Regions from separate parts of the Agathobacter sp. LCP21S3_B2 genome, predicted to be linked through region 1. Evidence: predicted binding sites of a transcription regulator. Region 1 holds the regulator's gene; each other region holds the start of a gene.
The links. The regulator Rex, encoded in region 1, represses fermentation and respiration genes when NADH is low (regulators of the CRP and FNR family bind a similar motif). The targets are predictions, from matches to a motif close to ATTGTTAANTANTTAACAAT.
Positions count from the first base shown of each region.

Region 1 (5,613 bases):
AGATTTTTCGAGTGTATTCTTAAAAGTTACACTTTTTTAGTTTTTGTGGTAGATTCTTGGAACACGCGGTGTGATAAGACATGCAAACTCATAGTTGAATCTGCCTGAAAGCTCACCTAACTGCTCCATAGTGATTGTCTCATCCCCGTCTTTACCGAGCAAAGTAACTGCATCACCTATTTTCACATCGGGTATGTCTGTCACATCAACCATAAACTGATCCATACAGACCCTTCCGCATATAGGCGCCTTTTTTCCTTTTATGAGAACCCAGCCCTTGTTTGAAAGCCCTCTTGAATATCCATCACCATATCCTACCGGGACAGTTGCTATCCTCATATGATGCTCTACCGTAAATGTGCCGCCGTAGCTTATGTGCCTGCCCGGCTCAAGTTCCTTTACATAAGCAACCCTGCTGTGCAGTGACATGACAGGCTTTAGGGAGATTTTACTCTTGTCTACCTCCTCTGACGGCCACAGACCATAAAGTGTGATGCCGGCTCTGACCATATCCATATTGCACTCAGGGATTTCTACTATTCCCGCACTGTTTGAGCAGTGCTTAATCGGGATCTCGACTCCTCTTGCCTCAACAAGAGCTATCATTCTCTTAAAAAGCTCAAACTGCTCAAAGGCAGGCTCCTTTGACAGCTCATCTGCCCTTGCAAAGTGAGTGAATATTCCCTCTATCATAATATTCGGCAGCTTAGCAATCTGTGCAATAATATCTGCACTTTTCTCAGTCACCTGAAAGCCTATACGGCACATACCGGTATCTATCTTGATATGTATCTTACAGGTTTTATTCTTAGCGACAGCGATACGCGATAGCTCCTTAGCTGTCTCATATGTACATACCGCCGGGCGCACATCGTTGTCCACTATCTCCTCAAACTGCTCCGGGAAGCTGAGTCCTAAAATAAGTATCGGCTTTTTTCTGCCTGCTGCGATAAGCTGCATTGCCTCGTTGCTTGTAGCAACGGCATAGCCCCACAGATACGGAAGCGGCTCCAGTACCTCTGAAACAGCCTCAGCACCGTGACCGTAACCATCAGCCTTTACGACTGCTGCCATCATTGTCCCCGGCTTTAGCTTATTGTGCATCGACTCCATATTATATAAAATTGCATCTAGATCTATATCTGCTCTGATTCTGTTAATTGCCATTTTTTTCCACCTTAATCCAAACTTCATCTAATCCATCAATAATATCACTTGCTATCATACCATAAGAGCCGGTATTGTCAAATGCCATATCACCGGCAAGTCCATGAATAAATGCACCGTACGCCGCGGCCTTTTTCGTGTCATGCCACTGTACCAGAAGACCTCCCACGATACCGCTTAGCACATCTCCGCTTCCGGCTGTTGCCATACCGCAGTTGCCGGACAGATTGATAAACTTTTCGCCATCAGCCGCTGCGATAATCGTACGAAAATCCTTAAGCACACAAGTCACATTGTACAAGCTTGCAAACTCCCCTGCCACACCGATGATATCCTCCTGTATATGTGGAATACTGTATCCTGTAAGTCTGGACATCTCGCCCAGGTGTGGAGTCACTATGACAGGCATTTTATGTTCCTTAAGCAGTGCCATGCTTTCTGATATGATATTAAGCGCATCCGCATCAATCACAAGAGGTATCTCTGCTGTTTTTAGTACTGTTTCAACTAACATTTTGGCATTATCAGACTTTGAAAGACCCGGACCTATCACCACTGCATCTGCCCACTCAAGCTCTGTCTCAAGTGCTTTAGCTGACGTGATATCAGTACAAAGCAGTGCTTCCGGCAAAGCACATTGGATTATTGAGCGGTTGCACTCCGGCGTTATAATTTTCACAAGCCCTGCTCCGCTTTTATATGCAGCCTTTGCCGAAAGCACCGCCGCACCTGCCATATTGCGGCTTCCTGCAATAACTAACAGTTTTCCGAAAGTTCCCTTGTTGGAGTGTACCGGTCTGTTATCAAGCTTCTTTAAATCAGACTCATCAAGAGCCCTTACTGATGGCAGATTACCACAAAAGCTGTGGTCATCTATGCCTATAGGCACCACCTTAACCAGACCGCAATAATCACAGCCCGGCCACAGGAGAAGGCCTGTCTTTTTATAAGAAAAAGTATATGTGAAATCTGCTTTAAAAGTGCATCCCATCACATGTCCTTTATCAGAATCCACTCCCGACGGCACGTCGACCGCCACCCTGTAAGCATTTGCCTTGTTAACGGCTGAAATCACATCTGCTAAAGAGCCTTCTATGGCTCGCTTAAGCCCTGTGCCAAACAGTGCATCTATTATTACGTCACTTTTACACACACTCTCAATATCAGAGACCACCTTGAAGCCATACCTTGCGTATATATTTTTCTGCAGCTCAAAGAGCTCGCTTCCTGCCTCATCTGTGCCAAAAGCATAGTACACCATGCATCTGTATCCGGCCTGATTTAAAAGTCTTGCTATCGTGATACCGTCTCCTGCATTATTGCCTCTGCCGCATATCACGGCAAACTCCTTTGATTTATCAAAACATGCAACAAGCTCCCGGACAACACCGGCCGCAGCCTGCTCCATCAGCACCACCGAAGGAACCAAAAAGACCTGTGATGTTGTATCGTCCAGAAGCTTCATTTCATTACCTGTAACAATATATTCCAATATCAATTCCCCTTATTCTCATTGTTTGCATTATCAGCCTTTGCATTATTGGCATTAAAGACCATAGGATCGTCATATTCAATATCAAAAAGATCCAAAACCTCAGCGCCAAAAATATCATGAAGATATGAATAAATCTCCCTGTTGTTGATATCTCTGTTCTGTTTTCTGATTACATTCTTTTTGAGCTCAACTCTTATATTTGCAATCCAGTCGTCAATTTCTTTTGATTCCAGTTTGTTTTTCTCGATTTTTTCACTGAAGTAATCCATCGACAAAAGCATCAGCCTGTCATTAACTGCTTTTATATTCTTTTGGATTTCAATAAGCTCTCCCTCGATATTGTCGGCTTTCTCATTTATCTCATCTATAATCTGCTTATCCTTGTCGCGCTTTTCATCTCCGTCATCGCCCATGTTGGCGACAATATTTGTCATGGTCTTTGACTTAAGCTTCTTCAAATCCTTGAGCTCATTATTGTACTTTCCCTGCAGCTTCAACAGCTCATCCAGTTCTTTTTCCGTGGCTGATATTTCATCAGTCTTACCATGAATGGCAAAAAGCCTGTGCCATTTCTGGTCTAAAACCAGTAAAGGCACCTTTTTTCCTTTTAATGCAGCCTCAAAATCTTTTTTATCATTCATAAAACTCACCCTCTATTTATTTTTGGAATTTTTTACAATATTGTAGCTGAGCTGCATAAGGCTGTCAGACAGATGTACACTCTCCACAACCACATCCTTGTCAGGTATTTCAAGGTCCACATGAGCGAAATTCCATATAGCCTTTATCCCCAGTTCAACAAGCTTTGACGCAATGGTATCAGCCTTTGACTTTGGCATGGTAAGCGCAGCAATATCCACCCTGTGTGTCCTGCAATACTCTCCCAGCTCGTTTAGCATAAGGATTGGAATGCCTCGCACACTCTTTCCTGAAAGATCAGGATTCACATCAAAGAGGGCCGTAATCACAAAACCAAGCTTTTCAAACTTTACATAATTGGCAAGCGCCTGTCCCAGATTACCTGCACCGATGATAATTATTCTATGCTCAGTGTCAAGTCCCATTATCTTTCCTATTTCCTCGTAGAGGAACTGAACATTGTATCCGTATCCCTGCTGTCCAAAGCCTCCGAAATTGTTGAGATCCTGTCTGATTTGCGAAGCTGTAACCTTCATTCTGTGACTCAGATCGTTTGATGAAATACGCTCCACTCCCTCATCTAAAAGCTCTCCGAGATATCTATAGTATCGTGGCAGTCGTCTGATAACCGCCTGTGATATTTCTTTACTCAAGTCCTATTCCTCCAATCATCAGGATGTCATTTCTATTTTAAAGACAAAAACCCAAGACTAATTATAATTTTTTGAAGGTCATCTGTCAATGTGTTAAGAATTTAACATTCAAAAAATTTATAATTATTCCCGGGTTATATCATAATCTAAAGTAAAAACCAAGTTTCAGATTAAATTGTCTTCTCAAGCTCCTCCCTGATTGCCTTGATGAAGCCCTCGCTGTTTAAAACAGTAGGATTCTCAATTGTTGTGATGAGTGCGAGATCCTTTGTCATCTTTCCGCTCTCAATAGTCTTTATGCAGGCTGCCTCAAGCTTGTCTGCAAACTCAGAAAGTGCAGGAAGCTTGTCAAGCTCTCCTCTCTTTCTGAGAGCTCCTGTCCAAGCAAAAATAGTAGCTACAGAGTTTGTTGATGTCTCCTCACCCTTTAAATGCTTGTAATAGTGTCTCTGTACTGTTCCGTGCGCTGCCTCATACTCATAGTATCCGTGAGGGGATACAAGCACTGATGTCATCATGGCAAGTGAGCCGAATGCAGATGAGATCATATCACTCATTACATCTCCGTCATAGTTCTTGCATGCCCAGATAAATCCACCCTCAGATTTCATTACTCTGGCAACAGCATCATCAATAAGTGTGTAGAAATATGTAATTCCAGCCTTCTCAAAAGCATCCTTGTACTGTGCATCAAAGATTTCCTGGAAGATATCCTTGAAGGTATGGTCATACTTCTTTGAGATTGTATCCTTTGTGGCAAACCATAAATCCTGCTTTGTATCAAGTGCATACTTAAAGCAGCTATGTGCAAAGCTCTCGATTGAATCGTCTAAGTTATGCTGTCCCTGAATAACTCCCGCTCCCTTAAACTCATGGATTAGCTCTCTTGTCTCGGTTCCATCTTCTGCTGTAAATACAAGCTCAGCCTTTCCGGGACCAGCTACCTTCATCTCTGTTGCCTTGTACACATCACCATATGCATGACGAGCGATTGTGATTGGTTTAACCCATGTCTTTACGTTTGGCTCTATGCCCTTTACAACGATTGGTGCTCTGAACACTGTTCCGTCAAGCATGGCTCTTATTGTGCCGTTAGGGCTCTTCCACATCTCCTTTAAATTGTATTCTGTCATTCTGGCTGCGTTTGGTGTGATTGTCGCACATTTTACTGCGACACCGTATTTCATGGTTGCCTTTGCTGATTCAACGGTCACCTGATCATCTGTACGATTTCGCTCCTCTAAGCCCAGATCATAATACTCTGTCTTTAAATCGATAAAAGGTATTAAAAGCTCATCCTTTATCATCTGCCAGAGGATTCTGGTCATCTCGTCTCCGTCCATCTCTACAAGGGGTGTTGTCATCGTAATCTTGCTCATTCTTAAATCTCCTTTACTTAATAAGGTTTTCCCAACCAAGGTGTTCCATATTTTTCTTTGAATTGTTTATATGCTCTCTGGCGCATTTTTCTGCCAGCAGTACGTCATGATTCTTAATTGCCTCGCATATCTGTTTATGCTCGTGAGTGGAGTTTTTAGCTCTTTTTGTCTCGCCGAGTGTCACCTTTCTCACTCTGCCGACATACTCATGATAGTCCTTTAATACCCTCATAAGCTCCTTGCTTCCGCCGGCCTCATACAGCAACTCATGAAACCTATT
Region 1 is NZ_JBQKGQ010000001.1:33,477-39,089, reverse strand. Features, by position in the region: gene alr (alanine racemase) at 37-1,167, opposite strand; gene ACTQ1L_RS00175 (NAD(P)H-hydrate dehydratase) at 1,157-2,659, opposite strand; gene ACTQ1L_RS00170 (hypothetical protein) at 2,662-3,303, opposite strand; gene ACTQ1L_RS00165 (redox-sensing transcriptional repressor Rex) at 3,316-3,954, opposite strand; gene ACTQ1L_RS00160 (NADP-dependent isocitrate dehydrogenase) at 4,125-5,333, opposite strand; gene ACTQ1L_RS00155 (GntR family transcriptional regulator) at 5,347-5,613, opposite strand, start outside.

Region 2 (5,613 bases), on a different contig from region 1:
TCATGTTCATCTTCCAGTTACCGGCTACAATTTTCTTTCTTGCCATTTTATATCTCCTTGTATTTGTATACAAATATTTATTGTGGTAGTTCTTTTCGCTAAGTTCAACCTTCGCCTACAGCTCGGTTTCACTAATCTCAAAGAACAGCCTCGCACTAAATTCAATCATCGCCTGCGGCTCGATTTCATTAAGCTGCTTTCGGCTTATTTATCATCAGCACAAGCTACGCCAGGAAGCTCCTTGCCCTCAAGGAACTCAAGGGAAGCACCGCCACCTGTTGAGATGTGGCTCATCTTGTCGCCAAGTCCCATCTGGTTAACTGCTGCAGCTGAATCTCCACCACCGATGATTGTGATAGCATTTGATTTAGCAAGTGCCTCTGCTACTGCAAGTGTACCTGCTGCAAGTGTTGGGTTCTCAAATACACCCATTGGTCCGTTCCATACAACAGTCTTAGCTGATGCAACAGCGTCAGCGAAAAGCTCACGTGTCTTAGGTCCGATATCACAGCCCTCACGGTCTGAAGGCATCTTGTCATAATCATATGTCTCTGTCTCTACAGGAGCATCGATTGGATTTGGGAAATCCTTGATTGTAACTGCATCAACAGGAAGAAGAATCTTCTTTCCAAGTTTCTCTGCTTTTGCAAGCATCTCTTTACAGTAATCAATCTTTGTCTCATCAAGCATTGAGATACCAATCTCATAGCCCTGTGCTTTAAGGAATGTGTATGCCATTCCACCACCGATGATAAGTGTATCAGCCTTCTCGAGGAGATTATCGATAACATTGAGCTTGTCAGCTACTTTAGCTCCACCAAGAATAGCTACGAAAGGACGTACAGGATTCTCTACTGCCTTACCAAGGAAGTCAATTTCCTTCTGCATAAGGTATCCAACAACATTCTCTCCACCCTTAGCTGTGATGAACTTTGTAACACCTGCTACAGAAGCATGTGCTCTATGCGCAGAACCGAAAGCGTCACATACATATACATCAGCAAGGTCAGCAAGCTCTTTTGCGAATGCATCTCCGGCTTCCTGTGGCTTTGTCTCCTCTTTGCCTCTGAAACGTGTATTCTGAAGAAGAACTACATCTCCCTCTTTCATCTCTGAAACAGCCTTTGTTGCAGCCTCACCTGTTACGTTGTAGTCAGCTACAAATGTAACCTTCTGTCCAAGCTTAGCCTCAAGAGCTACAGCTACAGGAGCAAGTGACTCACCCTCGTTTGGTCCGTTTTTAACTTTTCCAAGGTGTGAGCAAAGGATAACCTTTCCACCGTCCTTGATTAATTTCTGGATTGTTGGAAGAGCTCCGTTGATACGGTTCTCATCTGTGATTTTTCCGTCCTTAAGTGGCACGTTGAAGTCACATCTAACGAGAACTCTCTTGCCTTTTACGTTGATATCATCAATTGATTTCTTGTTTAATGACATAATATGTCCTCCCTTATTTCAAGGCATAAGCCATGTGGCCATGCCATATTGTGCATATTAAAAAATATAATTAATTCTACAATTCACAGATATTCAAAAGAAATAGCCATGCTTTAAAAAAAAGGCGCGGTTCAATTAAGACCGCGCCCCTTGAGTAGTCTTGAGATATACTGTTCTTGTGGGTACAAGAATTAAGCTAACTCAGAGAAGTACTTGATTGTACGAACCATCTGAGATGTGTAGCTGTTCTCGTTATCATACCAAGAAACAACCTGTACCTCGTACTGATCGTCAGAAATCTGGTTAACCATTGTCTGTGTTGCATCGAATAATGAACCAAATCTCATTCCAACGATATCTGAAGATACGATCTCATCCTCGTTGTAACCGAATGACTCGTTAGCTGCTGCCTTCATAGCTGCGTTGATATCCTCTTTTGTAACGCCTGCTTTCTTAACAACTGCTGTAAGGATTGTTGTAGATCCTGTTGGTGTAGGAACACGCTGTGCAGATCCGATTAACTTTCCGTTTAACTCTGGGATAACAAGGCCGATTGCCTTAGCTGCTCCTGTTGAGTTAGGAACGATATTAACTGCTGCTGCACGTGAACGACGAAGGTCTCCCTTTCTCTGTGGTCCGTCAAGAGTCATCTGATCTCCTGTGTAAGCATGGATTGTTACCATGATACCAGACTGGATTGGAGCGTACTTGTTAAGTGCATCTGCCATTGGAGCTAAGCAGTTTGTTGTACAAGAAGCTGCTGAGATGATTGTATCAGAAGCCTTAAGTGTCTCATGGTTTGTATTGTAAACGATTGTAGGAAGGTCATTTCCTGCTGGTGCAGAGATAACTACCTTACGAGCTCCAGCATTGATATGAGCCTGAGCTTTCTCTTTTGATGTATAGAATCCAGAGCACTCAAGTACAACGTCAACCTTTAACTCTCCCCATGGGCAATTGTTTGCATCTGGGAATGCGTAAATTTTGATTTCCTTACCACAAACTGTGATAGAATCATCGCTTGCAGAAACCTCATCTGCATGCTCGTATTTACCCTGTGATGAATCATACTTTAATAAGTGTGCTAACATTTTTGGGCTTGTTAAGTCGTTGATAGCTACTACCTCGTATCCCTCAGCTCCAAACATCTGTCTGAAAGCAAGACGTCCGATACGACCAAATCCGTTGATTGCTACTCTTACTGCCATTTTAATTCCTCCTAGAATTGTAAAAAGTATTTTTAGGGACATGCCCTAAGATGTTTTTATTATAGCGAATAATTCTCAAAGGTTCAAGTACTTTATTTGCGTTTGTTAAAATTTTCACTAAATATTTTCATTTACACACATTTTTTATCATTCTTCACAATTTTTCTTTTTAGATATTGCACTTTATTATAATCTCGGCTACACTTAATTAATTGCTGTAATTCGCACTTTCCGGCAGCCGGCAGCAGACAATTATAAAACATGTAACTTATAAATTTTTTTAACAACAATACATCAGTTTTACGGAGGTATTTATATGTGGGATCAGCACATGCACTGCATGTTTTCGGGTGACAGCGATGCCGACCCGGTATTGATGATAAAATCAGCAATCAACAAAGGGCTGGACGGCATCTGCTTTACAGACCATCTGGACTATGACTATAAAGAGGAGCCCGGGCTTTTCGACCTTGATATAGCAGCATATGAAAAGCGCATCAAAAGGCTTGCAATTGTTCTTAAAGAAAAGGGCTGCCCGGTAAATATCCACTGGGGCATTGAAATCGGTTTACAGCCTCATATTACAGACAAAAATAATGCGGTCACCAAAAAATATCCGTTTGACCTCGTGATCGGCTCAAGCCATGTAGTAAACGGCATTGACCCATACTACCCTGCATTTTACAAAGACAAGACAGAGCACGAAGCCTACACCGAATACTTTGAATCGATACTTGACAACCTGCACAGCGGGGCGGATTTTGATGTGTACGGTCACATCGACTACGTGGTCAGATACGGTCCTGACAAAAATAAATACTATTCATATGAAAAGTATGCCGACATAATTGATGCTATATTAAAGGAAATTATCTCCCAGGGAAAAGGCATCGAGCTCAATACCGCCGGCTTTAAATACGGGCTTGGCCACCCAAATCCGACCGAATCGGTGTTAAAGCGCTATCACGAGCTTGGCGGGGAAATAATCACAGTCGGAGCAGATGCCCACAAGCCGGAGCATGTCGCGTATGATTTTGACAGGGTTTCAAATATCCTCAAGGATGCCGGGTTTATGTACTATACAGTATTTGAAAACCGCGTTCCTGCTTTCATCAAATTATAGCCCAGCCTTAAAGGCTTACGTTGTCATTCTATCTAACTATTAAACCTCACATGCATTCACAAATGTCAAAAATAGGAGCCACCTGATCTACATTTTACATCAAGTGGCTCCTAAAGCATTGGTTCCGTAAGCTTCACTGTATAACCTCCAAGTTCCGCTTTCGCTATATGAATTTATTTTGGCATTTCCATATTGCTTTGCTATAAATCTGATTCTGTTTATGACAGGATTCTTATTCTTTTAGCTTAGCTATGGACCTCTACCCTTCTTCATAAAATCACTCCTTTTGGTTACATTATCTATGTAAACTCTTATGAGAGATTCTATCTTTCACTTTTAATCTACAAGAACTTTTTCAACGATATTATTTATTTGCTAATATATCTGTGCGATTACTGCGCTTCGGCCCGCCCTACAGATTTAAATATTCCGTTCAATCATCCTTATAGTACTTTGACTTAAATTATGTAATCCCCATTGGACTGTACCTCCTGTGTTTTATTTTTGTTCCTTTCGTATCTCTTTTTGTTGATTTAAGATTACACCAATTTTACCTATTTGTCAATATATTTTTTGATAATTTTTATTTTTATTTTAAATTGTCTGATATTTTATATATTTTTTGTTTTGTTTACACATTTCTTGCAATTCAATCACATGATTAAAGGGGGCAAAATACCTTTGCCCCCTCATGCCGTCATTTATCATTTATCATTCTTCATCCTGTAATCAATACACCTGTTCAGGTAATCGACATAATCCGGATTCTTGCACATGCCCTTGCCTGCAACGTCGGAAATCTTTGCCACATCCATGCCGTTACACTTGGTGGTCTTCATAACTATGTTAAGCGCATCCTCATCAGTGTCGTTACTGATAAAGGTTCCTATACCGAATGCAACCTTTGCCTTATCCTTGAAATAATCATACAATGCAGTCGCACGCTCGAAATCCAGGCTGTCGCTGAACAAAAGTGTCTTTGTCCTTGGATTAATTCCCAGACTGTTGTAGTGGGCTATCATCTTGTCTCCCCACTCGTACGGATCTCCGCTATCATGACGCACTCCCGAAAAAAGTGTCGCATAGGTGAGCTGAAAATCACGCAGGAAGCAGTCTGTTGTTATGGTGTCAGTAAGCGCAATACCGTTTAATATACCATACTCCTTAACCCATGCATCGAGTGCGTACCAGTTTGAATATGCCGGATTATGCTTGTGATTACCCTGTCCTGTACACATAATCCACTCATGAGCCATTGTTCCCACCGGCTTTAAATTGAATTTCTTTGCAAGATATACGTTTGATGTACCAATAAAGTGTGAGTCTGCAGGCAGCTCAACCTCTGCGATTGCCTTTACAGCCATCTCCTGCGCCTCGGCAGACAGACGGCGTCTTAGTCCAAATTCACTGAAATCGCCAAGCCTGTAGGTATCCTCCTCGAGCAGACGCACCTTCTCATCAAGCCTGCGCTTAAACTGCTTAAGCAGCACATCATAATCATATGCCATACGGAAGTACACTTCATTTACAATAGCAAGCACCGGAATCTCATACATCGAAGTATTGAGCCACGTGCCGGCTGCATCGATTGCCAGCCCACACGGTGCATCTGTTGTGATGGTAAACTCCTCATATCTTGGCTGCCAGAGTCTTAAAAAATCAACATATGTACCTTTTATCCAGGTGATGTTATCAAGATATTCAAGCTCCTCCTCCGTAAAACAAAGCTGACAGAAGGCCTGCACCTGTTCCTTTATCTCCTCGACCATCTCATCTGTAAAATGCACGTCTTTATTTCGGCACTTGAAGGTCCATGTCGTTTTATAGCTTGTGAACTGATGGAAA
Region 2 is NZ_JBQKGQ010000010.1:122,657-128,269, reverse strand. Features, by position in the region: gene tpiA (triose-phosphate isomerase) at 1-46, opposite strand, end outside; gene ACTQ1L_RS09105 (phosphoglycerate kinase) at 205-1,437, opposite strand; gene gap (type I glyceraldehyde-3-phosphate dehydrogenase) at 1,629-2,645, opposite strand; gene ACTQ1L_RS09095 (histidinol-phosphatase HisJ family protein) at 2,962-3,768, shown strand; gene pncB (nicotinate phosphoribosyltransferase) at 4,473-5,613, opposite strand, start outside.
Region 2: gap (type I glyceraldehyde-3-phosphate dehydrogenase) is a predicted target of Rex. The motif match lies at 2,747-2,766, and genes of this name have one in related genera.

Region 3 (5,613 bases), on a different contig from region 1:
CTCTGTATTTCTTATTTAATTCTGAAATTGCATCTGCAGCAGAAACTTTCTTGGTTAAGACATTTCTTACTCTTTGACGACATTCTGTATCAAATGGCATGCTTTCCATTTTGAAGCTGGATTCAATACTGCTTACTCTTCTATCAACTGTCATACACGTATCCTTTCCCCTTTCTCTTTCACAGAAAGGTATTTGTTCTTCTATAGTATACCACAAAACGCTACATCTATACTACAAATTTCCGTATTATGAAAAGCGAACACATAACCTTCTCCGGTGTCATTGTCATTCCAATTTACCCCCATTACATTTCAGGTGCTTGCCACTCAGACTTACCATTTTTCTTACCACTTTATAACACTGTGATACGATATTTTGCGATACTTTACAAGGTTTGCAAGCTAATCACTAAATACTTCCCAGCCCTTGTAAATCAAGCATTTTCGCCACTTTCTGTCATCTACTTCTCATCAACGACCTGGAAAATGAAAAACTTAAGATAATACGACTCCGGTACATTAGCTGAGTTGGCCCACAGTATCGGATGATCCGGTCCCTGTGTGCGGAACTCCACCTGGCGCAGCCTCTTGTGAGTGGCCTTTGCTGCTTCCTTGACCGTTTTGGCAAGAAGCTCCTGCGTCATGAAATGAGAGCATGAGCAGGTAGCCAGAAATCCACCATCCTTAACAAGCTTAAGTCCCTTCATGTTAATCTCGCGGTAGCCCTTTATCGCATTTTTGGTAGCCTCACGCGACTTTGTAAATGCCGGAGGATCCAGAATGACTACATCATATTTTTCACCATCTGCAGCGAGCCGTGGCAGCTCATCCAGCACATTTGCCACGCGAAACTTCACTGTGTCTGAGAGATTATTTCTCTTCGCATTTTCTGTAGCCTGCTTAACCGCATACTCTGATATATCAAGTCCTGTGACCTCACTTGCGCCCGCAATTCCTGCATTGAGGGCAAATGTACCCATGTGCGTGAAGCAGTCGAGCACTCTTTTCCCCTTGCAGATACGCTGCATAGCAAGCCTGTTATACTTCTGGTCTAAGAAGAAGCCTGTTTTCTGTCCATTTTCCACATCGACCATATAGTGAACTGCGTTTTCTACTATCTCCACATTTGTGTCAAACTCGGCTCCTATAAAGCCTTTTACCTTAGGAAGACCTTCTTTTTTGCGCTCATTTGCATCACTGCGCTCGTATACTCCACGAATATTTATTCCGTCCGCCGCCAGCACTTCCTTTAACAGTTCAACGATTTTCACCTTAAACTGCTCCATTCCAAGTGCAAGGCACTCCACCACAAGCACATCAGCGTACTTGTCCACTGTGATACCCGGCAGGAAATCAGCCTCGCCAAATATCACACGACAGCAGTTTAAATCAGGCACATTGTCATTGCCTCCTGCCATCACCTGCTTGCGATAATCCCAGGCATTTTGCACTCTCATCCTGAGGAAATTGTCATCAATCAGCTGGTCTGCTTTTCTTGTCATCATTCTGATACGGATTTTTGAATTCTGGTTTATGAAGCCGCGCCCCATCGGATATCCGTCAAAATCGTGTACCACAACAATATCTCCGTTCGTAAAGGTGCCTGTGATTGTGTCTATTTCATTGTCAAAAATCCATGCGCCGCCTGCCTTTATAGTGCGTCCTTCGCCTTTTTTCAGTGTTACAATTGTATGATTTTCCATGTTTGTTCCTCTTCTAATTTACTTCATTATTCCTTGCTAAAATCTGATTATATAGTTTATCTGAAATTCTATAGCCTTTAGAAATAAGTTTATCTGTCGACATTTCATTTCAATTATATGAAATCCCGGCAATATTTACAATACACAAATATTTCTGCAAAACATGCCGATATATATTATAATAATGTGTGGGGGGTGGTTCTGAATAGTTACAAAGACAATTATAACATCCGACCGGTAAATGGAGATAAATATGATTACAATTAGCTTATGCATGATAGTAAAAAATGAAGAAGAGGTGCTCGAACGATGCCTGAACAGTCTCAAAGGGCTGATGGATGAAATCATCATAGTGGACACCGGCTCGACGGACAGCACAAAGGAGATAGCTGCACGGTATACGGACAAAATCTATGATTTCTCATGGTGCGATGATTTTGCTGCGGCCAGGAATTTTTCGTTTTCCAAGGCTACGCAGGAATACATATATGCACCTGATGCCGACGAGGTGCTCGACGATACCAACCGCAGGCGTTTCATGATGCTTAAGGCTGCGCTGCTGCCGGAAATTGAGATTGTCCAGATGAAATACATTACTCCAAGCAAATTCAACACAGTGCAAAATTCATCCTCAGAGTACCGCCCGAAGCTGTTCAAGAGACTTCGCACGTTTACATGGATTAATCCGGTGCATGAAACGGTTCGCTTAGAGCCTGTAGTCTATGACAGCGATATCTGTATACAACATCTGCCGCAGGGCTCTCACGGCAAACGTGATTTTACCATATTCAAGCGCTCCTTTGAAAAAAACGGCACCCTGCCAAAAAGTATAGCGACTATGTATGCCAAGGAGCTTTTAAAATGCGGAAGTCCCGAGGATTTTACCAATGCCCTGCCATATTTTCAGGGTGAATACCGCAACAGCCCCGACATCGAATCCACCTGCGTGCTATCACGCTACTATCGCATGAATGGCGACTATGACAAATTTTTTTCTGTTGCCCTAAAAAATGTAGCAGTTGATGGCTGCAGCGAGGTGTGCTGTGAGCTCGGTGCGTACTATTTCGACAAGGCAGACTATGAGGAGGCAAGCCTGTGGTATTACAACGCTGCCTTCGAGACAAAGCCGGTACTCGATGTGGAGTGCGGCGGTGGCAAGGCGCTTCATGCCCTGTCTGAGTGCTACTCAAGATGGGCTGATGAGAAGCAGAAAAAGCTTGATTCGCTTCCTCCTAAATCAAGGAATGTATTTAAAGGCGATAAGGAGCTGATTGATTCACTGCGCAGCCAGGCGGCCGATTACCAAAAGCAGGCTGAGGAATGGATGCTTCCGGATGGTGACTAGCAGAGGCTGTCATATAAAAGTCTCCACCAGCATTTACCAACTTGTAAAATCCTCTCTAAAGTGATAATATAGAGATCATAGGGTTTGTTATTTTTTTAACGTAGCATTTTGCTACTATCATTTTAGGTATCTAAGGAGGATTTTATGAGCTTTTTAGAAGAGTACAAGCAGAAACTTGTCTCAGCAGATGAGGCAGTAAAGATTGTCAAATCAGGCGACTGGGTTGACTACGGTTGGTGCACAGGCACACCTGATGCACTCGACAAGGCACTTGCCAGAAGAACTGATGAACTTAAGGATGTCAATGTACGTGGTGGTATTTTACTTAAGCCACTTGCCATTTTCGAGCGTGAGGATGCCGGCGAGCATTTCACATGGAACTCATGGCATATGGGCGGTTATGAGAGAAAGCTTATCAAGAGAGGCTGTTCTTTCTACTCACCAATCCGTTACTCAGAGCTTCCTCGTTATTATAGAGATTCAACAACACCTGACGATGTCGCTATGTTCCAGGTTGCACCGATGGATTCACACGGATACTTCAACTTTGGTCCTAACGCATCTCACCTCGGTGCTGTATGCGAGACTTCAAAGAAAATCATCGTTGAGGTCAATGAAAACATGCCTCGCTGTCACGGCGGTTCAGAGGCCAATGTACATATTTCACAGGTTTCTTACATTGTTGAGGGTGACAACCCTGCAATTGGAGAACTTGGTGCCGGTGGTCCTGCAACAGATGTAGACAAGAAGGTTGCAGAGCTCATCGTTGACCAGATTCCAAACGGTGCCTGTCTCCAGCTCGGTATCGGTGGAATGCCAAATGCAGTAGGCTCACTCATCGCTGAGTCAGACCTCAAGGATCTCGGTGTCCACACAGAGATGTACGTTGACGCTTTCGTTGACATCGCAAAGGCCGGAAAAATCACAGGAGCAAAGAAAAACATCGACCGTTATCGTCAGGCTTACGGCTTCGGTGCCGGAACCAAGAAGATGTACGATTACCTCGATGAGAATCCTGAGCTCATGAGTGCCCCGGTAAGCTACACAAATGATATCAAGAATATTGCCGCACTTGACAATTTCATCTCAATCAATAACTGTGTAGACCTTGACCTCTTCGGACAGATCAGCTCAGAGACCTCAGGCACAAAGCACATCAGCGGTGCCGGCGGACAGCTTGATTTCGTTCTCGGTGCTTATATGTCAAACGGTGGAAAGAGCTTTATCTGCTGCTCTTCAACCTTCACCGACAAGCAGGGCGTAGTTCACTCACGTATCCGTCCTACTCTTGTAGAGGGTTCTGTCGTTACTGACACAAGAGCCAATACTCACTATATCGTTACAGAGTATGGTATGGTAAATGTAAAGGGTCTTTCTACATGGCAGAAGGCTGAGGCAATCATCTCAGTTGCTCATCCTGATTTCCGTGATGAGCTCATCAAAGAGGCTGAAAAGATGCACATTTGGAGAAGATCTAACAAATAATTAACTTTGGATATAATTTTTACAATAAAAGCGGTTTCAAGACGAAATGTCTTGAAACCGCTTTTGTGTTCTTAATCCGTCCCACAAACTATATTTTCAAAAAGTTAAAGCACCTCTTTTAGCACTTCCTCAATCTCGCTCTTTGCTGCCTTGACAGAGCCCTGCACCATAACCGGCTTACCGCCGCCTCTGGCACCCAGCTTATTCCTAAGTGCTGCGGCAACTGTATTGCAGTCTGCATTCTTGCTTCCGATAATAAAGCTATAGCCCGCCTCATCATTTCCTGTAAAAAATGCACTAAAGCCACTATATTTCTCCACAAGGCCATTGACGCAATTTCTTGCTGTATTCGTATCAACGCCGTCCTCAAACAATACTGCATTGTCCGTATCAGCAGGAAGCTCTGCTACCTTATAATCCAAAAGCGCTGACTTTGCAGTGCCAAGTTCTGACTTAAGTGACTGGTTTACTGCCTTAAGCTTTGTGACGTTATCCACAATAGCCTCCTGATTTGTGGTAAATATCCCCATGAGCTCTGAGATGATGTCGCACTTTTGTCTGAAAGCCTCCAGTGCCCTGAAACCACAAAGGATGCTGATTCTGACGCCTCCTTTATAATTCTGATAATTCATAACCTTAAGCATGCCAATCTCGCCGGTGCGCTTCACATGCGGCGCACAGCATGCACACACATCATACCCCGGCACTGTCACTATTCTGACCTGTCCTTCAATCTCGATTTTACTTCTGTACTCCAGCTGCGCAAGCTCATCCCTTGACGGATATGTCACCTCTATCGGAATATTTTTTGAAATGGCTACATTTACCTCATGCTCCACCTCTGCTATATCCTCCGGTGAAATCACTCCACTGAAATCCATTGTCACTACAGAATCACTCAGATGAAAGCCCACATTCTCAAAACCAAACCTGCGGTGGACGATTCCCGAAAAAATGTGTTCTCCACTGTGTTGCTGCATATTGTAAAAACGATGCTGCCAGTCTATTTTGCCATGTACGTGGACGCCTGCTGCAAGCTCCACTTTCTCCGGCTCAAATTCATTGCCGGTGATTTGCTTA
Region 3 is NZ_JBQKGQ010000025.1:23,719-29,331, reverse strand. Features, by position in the region: gene ACTQ1L_RS14245 (hypothetical protein) at 1-154, opposite strand, end outside; gene ACTQ1L_RS14240 (class I SAM-dependent rRNA methyltransferase) at 462-1,703, opposite strand; gene ACTQ1L_RS14235 (glycosyltransferase) at 1,957-3,048, shown strand; gene ACTQ1L_RS14230 (butyryl-CoA:acetate CoA-transferase) at 3,193-4,533, shown strand; gene ACTQ1L_RS14225 (alanyl-tRNA editing protein) at 4,638-5,613, opposite strand, start outside.
Region 3: ACTQ1L_RS14230 (butyryl-CoA:acetate CoA-transferase) is a predicted target of Rex. The motif match lies at 3,132-3,151, and genes of this name have one in related genera.

Region 4 (5,613 bases), on a different contig from region 1:
GATGTCGCAGTGTATCTCGTCTGATATGACCGTCACATTGTACTTCTTGCAGAGTGCACCTATTTTCGCAAGCTCATCCTTTGTCCAGATGATACCGCACGGATTGTGAGGGTTGCAAAATATCATAAGCGAGGTCTGTGGATTGGAAAGGTCATGCTCCAACCTGTCATAGTCCACAAAATATCTGCCGTTTTCGTACCCAAGCGGGCTTTCCTGCACATTTACGCCGTTATTAAATATGGAATTAAAAAATATATTGTATACCGGTGTCATGATAAGCACATTTTCACCAGGTGTTGTGAGCTTTCGCACTGTAGATGATATGGCCGGAACGACCCCTGTGCAAAAAATCAGGCTGTCTCTTTCGATTTTAAGCCCATGGCGTCTGTCCCACCACGAAATATACGCATCATTCCACTCATCCGGAATGATGGAATAGCCAAACACTCCGTGAGAAACACGCTCTGATATTGCATCTATTATCTGGGGTGCTGTCTTGAAATCCATATCTGCTACCCACATCGGGAGCTCATTTTCTGCCACATCCCACTTTAGTGAACCTGTATTTCTTCTATCTACAACGGTGTCAAAATCATACATAGATTATTTTCCCTCACATATTATCTTAGTCTTTGATGGGTCAACTCTGTCCTTTTCGATAGTCAGTGTGCCAATCTCCTTTGCCATTATCACTCCGCTTGTCGGATTTAAAACACTGTCCACCTTACTGCAAATCTCTGCATCTACCGAAGAATACTCAAATGCCAATGTAGTGTTTATGAGCTTACAGTTTTTCATAACGAGGTTGTCGATGTAGCAAAGCCCCTGCAGGCTCTCGATTGTGCAGTTTATAAGTGTCAGATTCTTTGCGTTCCAGCCAAGGTATTCACCTGTAATAAATGAATCATAGACTGTGACATTTTCCGTATTCCAGAAGGCATCCTTTGAGATAAGCTTTGAATCGTGCACCTCTACATTTCTTGAACCGTCAAACGAATAGTTGCCGACCAGCTGGAAATTCTTCATGATAAGATTATTTGTATTCATGCCAAAATAATCTCCCTTTGCCGAGACATTCTCGATATCGACATGATCACAGCTCCAGAGGGTCTCCTGGGCATTTGGAAATGTCACATTTTTAAGCTTTAGGTTATTGCAGCGCCTGAAGTTCTTAGGTGCCTCAACTATTGAATCAGTTACAGAGATATTGTCTGTATACCAGACACCCGCACGCGCCATGTCAAACCATGTACAGTCCTTTACAGCTATGTCACTACAGTACCATAGCGGATATTTCCATCTAAAAAAACAGCCTGTCAGGCTAATGCCATGGCTCTCCTTAAGAGGTGACTCTCCGTCATCAAAAATTGTATCATATATATCCAGGTCGTTGCTTGCAAACAGGGCTCTTTCGCCTGTCAGAAACTCCTGATGGATTTGTTTTCTTTCGCTCATTATATATACTCCTTTTTCCCGGTAATTCTAAATAGTTATCTGCCATAAAATCAAATAACCGCCGAGCACATAATATATGCAGCCCGACAGTTATCATTATACCCCAAACCCTACTGAATTTATAGTATTTTATATAAGTTTAATATTACAAAATTAATATTAAGAACCTTACATTTACAGCTCAAGCCCGTCAAGTATGCTCTTAAGTGCATCCGCAGACTCCTTGAGCTTTAAAGCTTCCTCACCGTTTAACTCGATTGGGATATCGCTCTCCACTCCGTCTGCTCCAACGATTGCAGGCATTGAGAGAACCACACCGTCGATGCCGTACTGTCCGTGCATCATGTGTGAAACAGGAAGAATAGACTTCTCATCACGCATAATTACCTCGCAGATACGTCTGACCGACATAGCGATACCATAATATGTCGCATGCTTTCGGTTGATTATCTCGTAAGCACTGTTCTTTACGTTTGCAGCGATTTCCTCTGTATTCTCCTTGTGCTTGTAGTGACCTCTCATCTCGCACATCTTGTGAAGCTCCACTCCGGAAACATTGGCTGATGACCATGCAACCACCTCACTGTCTCCATGCTCACCTACTATAAATGCATGTACGCTTCGGCTGTCCACCTCAAGATGCTCTCCAAGCGCGTACTTAAGTCTTGCACTGTCAAGCACGGTACCTGAACCGATGACGCGCTCCTCAGGAAGTCCTGAAAGCTTCTGTGCCACCTGTGTTAAAATATCTACAGGGTTTGCAACGATAAGTAAGATTCCACCGAAATTTCTCTTTGCAATCTCCGGAATGATGCTCTTGAAGATTGCAACATTTTTATTTACCAGATCAAGTCTTGTCTCGCCAGGCTTTTGGCCTGCACCTGCAGAAACAACAATGATAGCAGCATCTGCCACATCATCATAACCGCCTGCATATATCTTCATAGGTCTGGCAAAAGGAATACCATGGCTTATATCCATCGCCTCTCCCTCAGCCTTGTCCTTATCAGCGTCAATGAGAACTATCTCAGAAAAAAGACCGCTCTGCATAAGTGCAAAAACTGATGCCGAACCAACGAATCCACATCCGATCATGACAGCCTTTCTTGGGTTTGTCTTAACAACTGCGCTAGTTTTATTGCTCATGTACTTTCCTCTCTTTCTTATACCATAATTCAAATAGTTGCTTTTTATTATAACTATTCATCCCAAACACAAATTCTCAATATCTGCTTTGTTATCAGTAGCTCTGAATAATTATCTTTTATTTATTATACCCGCATTGTACATATAATCCGTTGTAAAAACAACAAATTACTTGATAAAATACAATCAATAGCCCATTGTTCCCATTTTTATACAATTTTAATGCAGATTTTCACATAAAAAGTGCAATACTAAAAAGCAAACCGGACCAATACAGCTGAATGAATTGTCATTTAGCATATTGTTCCGGTTATATTAAAATGCTGTATCCGCTTATTTTGTGCTTGAATTTCTATACTCAAGCGGTGTCATTCCATACAGCTTCTTGAACTGTCTGTTAAAATGTTCCACGTTCTGATATCCTGCCTCGATTGCGATATTCTCAACAGTTGTGATGCTGTTTCTCAGCAGAGTGCGTGCCTTCTTCATCTTGGCATTGGTGACCAGCTCTCCGAAAGTCTTGCCTGACTTCTCCTTTATGTACTTGGAGATATACGGCTCTGTCAGGTTGAACTGTGCAGCCATGTCTGCAAGCGATACTGTCTTGTAGTTGGCCTGGATGAAGTTGAGCATAGCAATATAGCGCTCATCCTTCACGTGACTGTCAGCCTTGGTGGCAAGGTAATGGTTTACCGCAACAACAAGTGCTCCGATTGATGCCTTGATGATATCCTCATCCACACCTGCGCCCCAGAACATACTGCCGTCAACTGTGATACCCACATATGCCATAGCCTTTGATGAAGATCCGTGCGAAAGCGCATGCTCCTCGTATACAGTGAGCTCAAAGCTGATGTCAAAATACTGCTTAATTATATTGCTGACTGCATCAAGACGGCCGTTTCCATTGGCATCTACCTTTCTGGTGCTATCATTGTGTAAAATAACCGCCTCTGCGAAAATGCCATTTACCTGCTTAAAGTGGCACTCCGGTATAGTGAAATATGGATGAAAATCCACATAATTGTCTGTAAAGATACTGTGTACCCACTCAGGCGAAAGCTCCTTATGCTCCTCGTCCGATACCTGCTTGACCATGTATCCGACCTGCTCTCTCATCTGCTGTGGCACATTGATACCGAAGCTCTGCTTAAGGATATATGCCACTCCGCCCTTTCCTGACTGACTGTTGATACGGATAACATCAGCCTCGTATGTCCTGCCGACATCCTTTGGATCTATAGGCAGATATGGAACAGTCCACTTATCAAGCTTCTTTTCCTCTCTCCATGCCATGCCCTTTGAGATTGCATCCTGATGTGAGCCTGAAAAAGCAGAAAAAACAAGGTCTCCCGCATATGGCTGTCTCTCGCCTACCTTCATTCTGGTAAATGTCTCATACTTCTCCCTGATCTCAGGCAGATTTGAGAAATCAAGCTGTGGATCCACTCCGTGTGAGTAAAGATTCATGGCAAGTGTCACGATATCTACATTTCCTGTTCTCTCACCGTTTCCAAACAGCGTACCCTCTATCTCCTCAGCTCCTGCAAGCACACCAAGCTCTGATGTGGCAACACCGCAGCCTCTGTCATTATGAGGATGTAAGCAAAGCACTACTCCGTCTCTGTACTTGAGGTGCTTGTTGATATACTCTATCTGTGTGGCAAAAACATGTGGCATGGCATTCTCTACTGTGGTAGGGATATTGATGATGGCCTTATTATCAGCCTTTGGCTGCCATACATCAAGCACAGCGTTGCACACATCAACCGCATAATCCACCTCAGTGCCCGAAAAGCTCTCCGGTGAATACTGGAAACGGAAATTACCGTCAGTCTCTGCTGCAAGGTCTCTCAGTAAAATAGCTCCGTCAACTGCAAGCTGCTTTATCTCTTCCTTTGACTTCTTAAACACCTGCTCACGCTGTGCAACAGATGTGGAATTGTACAGATGTACAACTGCTCTCGGTGCTCCCTCAAGTGCCTTGAAGGTCTTCTTGATGATATGCTCTCTGGCCTGTGTCAGCACATGTATAGTGACGTCATCAGGAATCATATCCCTCTCAATAAGAGCTCTCGTGAAATTGAACTCTGTCTCAGAGGCTGCCGGGAAACCTACCTCGATTTCCTTAAAGCCTATATCTACAAGCATCTTAAAGAAGTCAAGCTTCTCCTCAAGACTCATCGGCTCGATTAGAGCCTGGTTGCCATCACGTAAATCAACCGAACACCACAGTGGTGCTTTATCTATATAATCCTTCTTAACCCAGTCATAAGTGCATTCAGGAGGCAGAAAATAACTGCGCTCGTATTTTTCATATCCTTTCATCTTAAAACCTCTTTTCGTTTGAACTGATATAATTGTAACACATAAGCACAGTTATTGGAATGATTATATTTAATCACTTTGATTGATGTAATTTATTTTTTTATAAAAATATAATCAACTTTATTGATTTTGATTATTCTAATCAGATATTTAGGCTAAAATATCCGGCTAATCCTCTCTCTTATTACCCCAGAAAAACAATGCAACTGTTCCCGGACCGGTATGGCTTCCTATAGTCGTACCGATATCATTTATCTCTACTTTGCCCTTCATATTAGGGAAGGCAGCCTCAATCAGATCAGCTACGGCTTTAGCATCCTCATAGCATGCAGAATTTGATATATAGACCTTATCCGAATAATCGGCACCATCCTTGCAGAGTGCCTGCATCTTCACAAGCATCTCCTTTATTGCCTTCTTTTTGGTGCGGATTTTCTCACGCACAATAAGCTTTCCCTCATTGCTCACATTCATGAAAGGACAGATATTAAGCACATTTCCCACGAATCCCGCGGTCTTTGAGATACGGCCGCCCCTGATAAAAAATGTAAGGTCTGATGAGAAGAACCAGTGATTCACCTCAAGTCTGTGCTCCATGGTCCAATCAGCCAGTGTATCAATATCCATGCCACTATCCCTAAGGTCAGCGAGCTTATCCATCAAAAGACCAAAGCCTGACGATGC
Region 4 is NZ_JBQKGQ010000013.1:56,162-61,774, reverse strand. Features, by position in the region: gene ACTQ1L_RS10540 (MalY/PatB family protein) at 1-600, opposite strand, end outside; gene ACTQ1L_RS10535 (DUF3737 family protein) at 604-1,455, opposite strand; gene ACTQ1L_RS10530 (L-lactate dehydrogenase) at 1,630-2,601, opposite strand; gene ACTQ1L_RS10525 (2-isopropylmalate synthase) at 2,935-4,929, opposite strand; gene ACTQ1L_RS10520 (DegV family protein) at 5,098-5,613, opposite strand, start outside.
Region 4: ACTQ1L_RS10530 (L-lactate dehydrogenase) is a predicted target of Rex. The motif match lies at 2,773-2,792, and genes of this name have one in related genera.